2 linked regions of the Tardiphaga sp. 709 genome follow. The protein of the gene in region 1 interacts with the protein of each later gene in a pairwise test. Links are inferred from orthologs where the notes say so. Each region holds a gene or a part of one and is shown in the gene's direction. Other genes may lie near its edges.

Region 1 (3,082 bases):
ATCACGAAGAGGTCACAGACTGCCGCGCAGCAGCGGGTTCTGGGCGCCGGTGACCCAATCGACCGAAGTGGCCGACAGCGCCGCGCCGCTAATGCAGCTGGCCCGCTTCAAATCTGCTTGGGCAAAGGCCTCCTGCAGCCGGGGTTCATTGCCGGCGGTCAGCAGCACCAGCCGGTTCAGGGTGCAGGCAATCGCAGCCCGCCGCGCCGGCAGGCCGTCGCCCTGGCACGACCAGCCGGAAATCCTGAGATTGGCCACCTCCAGCGTCTTCATGAAGCCGAGGCAACGCTTGCTGTCCTTCAGCCGGTCGGAAAAGCCCATCAGGGCGACCGGCCCGAACTTGCTGTCGATAATGCCCTCGCCCACCACGTCGCGGACGCCGCCGGGGTCCATGCGGCCCGCAATGTCCGCTGCCGGCGGACCTGCCCGCCCAGCCTCGGCACCAGGGCGATACAATTCCAGCTCGGCCACCGGGGGCTCTCCGGGCGACGACCAACGCAGGACATCCTTGCGACCGCCTCCGGGGTGTCTCAAGATCTCGTAAGAGGCTGTTTTACCTAATGAATCAAACTGGCTGACGGCGAAGGCTGGATGGGAACGGCTGGCGACGCTCCAGCCGGCTTTGGCGACCGGTTCGCTGCTGAGGTCGAATTCCAGCCCGTCGAAAACGGTAACCGCGGCCATGACAACCAGTGCCAGCGCCCCCATATAAGCGAGCAGGCGCACGGCGATGGCACCGCACTCGTCGGCAAAGCTCTGCAGGGCCGGATGGACACCTGCCGACTTTGGGTGGTGCGAAACCAAAATTGAACGCATCAACACACGCAAACACGCTTAGGACGTTGTCTTTGCGACGTTTCTCGCATAGAAGCGCGGCTCTTCCCTTTCCACGGTATGTGGGGGTGAAGCATTTTTCTTCGGAGAGTGAACGATGGGTTACAAAGTCGCGCTGGTCGGAGCGACCGGCAATGTCGGGCGTGAAATGCTCAGCATTCTGGATGAACGTAAATTCCCCGCTGACGAGGTCGTGGCGCTTGCGTCGCGCCGCAGCATGGGCGTTGAGGTTTCCTTCGGCGACAAAACCCTGAAATGCAAAGACCTTGCGACCTATGACTTCAGCGACGTCGACATCTGCCTGATGTCGGCCGGCGGAGCCGTGTCGAAGGAATGGTCGCCGAAGATCGGCGCAGCCGGTGCCGTCGTGATCGACAATTCGTCGACATGGCGTATGGACCCGGACGTGCCGTTGATCGTGCCGGAAGTAAACGCTGCTGCCGTTGATGGCTTCACCAAGAAGAACATCATCGCAAACCCGAACTGCTCGACTGCGCAGCTCGTGGTGGCGCTGAAGCCGCTGCATGACAAGGCGACCATCAAGCGCGTCGTCGTCTCGACCTATCAGTCGGTGTCGGGCGCCGGCAAGGATGCGATGGACGAGTTGTTCTCGCAGACCAAGGCCGTCTACACCAACAGCGAGCTGGTCAATAACAAATTCCCGAAGCGTATCGCCTTCAACGTCATCCCTCAGATCGACGTGTTCATGGAGGACGGCTACACCAAGGAAGAGTGGAAGATGATGATGGAGACCAAGAAGATTCTTGATCCCAAAATCAAGATGTCCGCGACCTGCGTGCGCGTGCCGGTGTTCGTCGGCCACTCGGAAGCGGTCAACATCGAATTCGAGAACCCGATCTCGGAAGATGAAGCCCGCGACATCCTGCGCAATGCGCCAGGCTGCCTCGTGATCGACAAGCGCGAGCCCGGTGGCTACGTCACGCCTTATGAAGCCGCCGGCGAAGACGCTACCTATATCAGCCGTATCCGCACGGATGCGACGGTCGATAACGGTCTCGTTCTGTGGTGTGTCTCGGACAACCTCCGCAAGGGCGCGGCGCTCAACGCCGTGCAGATCGCGGAATGCCTGATCAACCGCAAGCTGATCACTGCGAAGAAGAAGGCCGCGTAAACTTCCCGCAGCCTCGCAAAAACAACGAAGCCCGGTCGCAAAAGCGTCCGGGCTTTTTCTTTTCATAGCGCGTGGAAGCCGCCCGATGATGAGGTCGGGGTATCAGGAGGCCTTTGCCTGGCTGACCGGCCGAAACTCTTTCGCGACCTGATCCAGCACCGACAGCGATCCCACCGCGACGCCAAAGTAAGCGCCGTGCAATTCGAGTTCGCCCTTCGCGACCTTGCTGCTCACAAACGGGAACGTCATCAGGTTCTCAAGGCTGCGGAACACGGCGGCCTTTTCGATACGGGTGACGAAATCCTGGAACGCCTCGTGCTCGCGGATCTCGACCTTTTCGTCGGGCTTGATGAACATCGACATCCAGCGGCCGATGAAGTCACCCGGCGACAGCGGCGCCGCATTGTCGACGAAAGCACGGATACCGCCACATTGCGCGTGGCCGAGGATGACGATGTGCTTCACCTTCAGCACCTGCACCGCATATTCCAGCGCTGCCGAAACGCCATGGGCGCCGCCATCGGGTTGATAGACCGGCACCAGGTTGGCGATGTTGCGCACCACGAACAGTTCGCCGGGCGAGGCATCGAAGATGACCTCCGGCGACACCCGCGAATCGCAGCAGCCGATCACCATGACTTCCGGCGACTGGCCCTTTTCCGATAATTCGCGGAAGCGCGACTGCTCGGTCGGCAATCGCTCCGACGTGAAGGTCTGGTAGCCGGCAATCAGTTGCTGCGGAAATGATGCTGTCATGGTCTGCCTCATGGGTCCCCACGGATAACCATAGGACGCCAGCGCGAACAAGCCTTCCGGGCGACGTGCTGAAATGTTATCGCGAATGCCTGAATAACGAACAGGCCATAATTACAGGGAAATGACGCCATGATCCGTCCGCGCCGCAGCCATTTGTTCATGCCCGGCTCGAATCCGCGCGCGCTGGAGAAGGCCCGGACCGTGGCCGCTGACGGCATTATTCTGGACCTTGAAGACGCCGTGGCGCCGGACGCCAAGGGAACCGCACGCGACGCCATCGCACAGACCTTGGCTGCCGGCGGCTTCGGCAAACGCGAGGTCATCATCCGCATCAATGCGCTGGATTCGCCGTGGTGGATC
Region 2 (3,066 bases), 530 kb from region 1 along the record:
CCTGCGTCTCGCCGGCGACCAGATATTTCTCGGCGATATCGGTGACATGCTTCATCACGTCGGCGCGCAGGCGCTGCGCCGCGTATTTCTTCTCGTCGTCGCTGCGTGCGTCATGCAGCGCTGTGACGGCCTCCAGCGGGAATTTTGCGTCGATGCACAGTGGGCGCTGGTCCGGCAGGAAGATCACGCAATCCGGCCGCTTGCCCGACGACAGCGTGTGCTGGAACGCATAGGCACCGTTCGGCATGCCGTCCTTGACGATGCTTTCCATCCGCGCCTGACCGAAGGCGCCACGCGACTGCTTGTTGGCGAGCACGTCACGCAAGGTCGTCACCTGCGAGGTGAGGTCGGTGAGATTCTTGTGGGCGTTGTCGATGATGCCCAGCCGCTCATGCAGCGCGCTCAGGCTTTCCATGGTGTTGCGAGTGGTCTGTTCCATCGACTGGCCCACGCGATGGGTCACCGAGTCCAGCCGCTCGGACACCGCGCGTGCCATGTCGGCCTGACGGCCCGCCAGCGCCTGGCCCATGGCGTCGACGCGGCCGTTGGCCTCGTTCTGCGCCTTCAGCACTTCGCTGAGGCGTTCTTCCAGTTCGTCGGCGCGGATCGCCTGGGCCATGGCCATGGCGGCGCCGCGGCTACCGGAGCGAGCGATGATGATGGCGATGGTGAGCAGCAAACCCAGCGCCAGAGCACAGAAGCCCATCAATGCCACGCCGGCGGTGACCGGCATGTCGCCGATCATGAAAAGAATCTCGTTCATCCCAACCTTGTAGCCGATTCGGTCGGTCGCGCGAACGAAGAGGGAACATTTATGGTTAATGAAAGATGAATTTCCAAGCCTAAGAAATGTGGTCAAGCGGACCTTAACCGGCGTGGTTAACCTCGCCTTAATTTTCATGGTTAGCGAGGAGTTAACGTCCTTCAAAGTCCAGCTTTTCCAGCGGATTGACCCGGACCGGCGCGCAGATTAAATCGCCGCCATGGCCATTCGTGAAATCATTATCCTGCCCGACAAACAGTTGCGGCTGATCTCCAAACCTGTCGAGAAGGTGACGTCGGAGGTGCGCAAGCTCGCCGACGACATGTTCGAGACGATGTATGACGCACCCGGGATCGGGCTGGCGGCGATCCAGATCGCGGTTCCGCTGCGGCTGATCACCATGGACATCGCCAAGAAGGACGATGAGGAGGACGGCAAGAAGCCGCGCGTCTTCATCAATCCGGAGGTCATCTCGGCTTCGGAAGAGCTTTCAGTCTATGAGGAAGGCTGCCTGTCGATTCCGGAATATTACGAGGAAGTGGAACGCCCGGCGACAGTGCGGATCCGTTACATGGACCTCGACGGCAAGACCATCGAGGAAGAGGCTTCTGGCCTGTTCGCGACCTGCATTCAGCACGAGATCGACCATCTCAATGGCGTGCTGTTCGTCGACTACCTCTCCAAGCTGAAGCGCGACCGCGTGCTGAAGAAGTTCACCAAGTTGGCGAAGCGGGCTGAGTAAATTCTCCGACGTTTCCTTCGTTATGCCCGGCGAATGCCGGGTATCCATGTCTTGAAGCGAGCAACCGAAAGACGTGGATGGCCGGGACATCTAGCGAAGTTCGCTTCGCGCTGCCCGGCCATGACGGATAGGCTGGTGCTCTTTGCTGGAAGTTCCACATGTCGCTTCGTTTGATCTTCATGGGCACGCCGGATTTCGCTGTGCCGACGTTGCTCGAACTCGTGGCCCATGGCCATGAGATCGTCGCCGTCTATACCCGCGAGGCTAAGCCGGCCGGCCGTGGCATGAAGTTGCAGCCGACGCCGGTGGCCCGCGAGGCCGAGCGACTCGGCATTCCCGTGTTCACGCCGAAGACGCTGCGCACGCCGGAAGCCGAAGCCGAATTTCGTGCACATGAGGCTGAGGCTGCGGTCGTCGTCGCCTATGGCATGATCCTGCCGCAGAACATTCTCAATGTGCCGCCCCTAGGCTGCTTCAACCTGCACGGCTCGCTGCTGCCGCGCTGGCGCGGTGCCGCGCCGATCAATCGCGCCATCATGGAAGGCGACGCCGAGAGCGGCGTCATGGTGATGAAGATGGACGTCGGCCTCGACACCGGCGATGTCGCCATGGCCGAGCGTCTGGCAATCACCGATGCGATGACGGCGCTGGACCTCCATGATGCGCTGGCGCCGCTCGGCGCCGACCTGATGGTGCGTGCCATGGGTGCGCTAGAAAGGGGACGGCTGAGCCTGACCCCGCAGAGTGCAGACGGCGTCACCTACGCTGCCAAGATCGACAAGGCCGAGGCCAAGATCGACTGGTCGAAGCCGGCGCGCGACGTGCTGCGGCATATCCACGGTCTGTCGCCTTTCCCCGGCGCCTGGTGCGAGATGCCGATCGAGGGCGAAGCGGTGCGCGTGAAGGTTCTGCGCTGCGAGCTCGCAAAGGGCGCGGGCGCGCCTGGCGAGATTATCGACGATCAGCTCGCCATCGCCTGCGGCGAGGGCGCGATCCGGATCATCGATCTGCAGCGCGCCGGCAAGCAGCCAATGAAGGCCAGTGAATTTCTGCGTGGCACGCCGCTGAAACCGCCGCTGCGCCTTTCATGAGCATGATCTTGTCCGAAAACCGGTGGCCACTTTTCGGGATCATGCTCTGATGCCGCGCTACAAGATGATCATCGAGTATGACGGCGCGCCATTCTCCGGCTGGCAGGTGCAGGCCAACGCGACGCTGACCGTGCAGGGCGCTTTGGAAGCAGCCGCGGAAGCCATTTGCGGCGAGCCGATCCGCGTTCACGGCGCAGGGCGTACCGATGCCGGCGTCCATGCGCTCGGTCAGGTCGCCCATTGCGATGTGCCGAAAGTGCTGGTGCCCGGTCGTTTTCGCGATGGCATGAATGCCCATCTGCGGCCGCATCCGGTCGGCGTGCTGTCCGCTGACATCGTGCCGGATGATTTCGAGGCGCGGTTCTCAGCCGTCAAACGCCACTACGTCTATCGCATCACCAATCGCCGCGCGAACCTCACCGTCGATGCCGGCCGGGTCTGGCGCGTGCCGCGTCCGCTCGATGTCGCTG

Evidence for each region.
Region 2: the proteins of RSO67_RS18610 (region 1) and def interact in binary tests that used the Escherichia coli proteins (3 or more experiments, as listed by UniProt). The link is inferred for Tardiphaga sp. 709 from one-to-one orthologs.

What each region holds. Positions count from the first base shown.
Region 1 is NZ_CP135529.1:3,800,454-3,803,535, reverse strand. What follows is about bases 189-2,948. They hold RSO67_RS18610 (aspartate-semialdehyde dehydrogenase), read left to right. Parts: upstream 189-931; coding sequence 932-1,966; downstream 1,967-2,948. Other genes in these bases: RSO67_RS18600 (CoA ester lyase), read left to right, coding at 2,852-2,948; RSO67_RS18605 (carbonic anhydrase), read right to left, coding at 2,069-2,722; RSO67_RS18615 (hypothetical protein), read right to left, coding at 189-816. Also shown: more of RSO67_RS18615, read right to left, coding at 13-188; more of RSO67_RS18600, read left to right, coding at 2,949-3,082.
Region 2 is NZ_CP135529.1:4,332,901-4,335,966, forward strand. What follows is about bases 1-2,744. They hold def (peptide deformylase), read left to right. Parts: upstream 1-983; coding sequence 984-1,505; downstream 1,506-2,744. Other genes in these bases: RSO67_RS21045 (DNA recombination protein RmuC), read right to left, coding at 1-763; fmt (methionyl-tRNA formyltransferase), read left to right, coding at 1,664-2,596; truA (tRNA pseudouridine(38-40) synthase TruA), read left to right, coding at 2,646-2,744. In the rest of the region: more of truA, read left to right, coding at 2,745-3,066. UniProt on the Escherichia coli protein: Removes the formyl group from the N-terminal Met of newly synthesized proteins. Requires at least a dipeptide for an efficient rate of reaction. N-terminal L-methionine is a prerequisite for activity but the enzyme has broad specificity at other positions.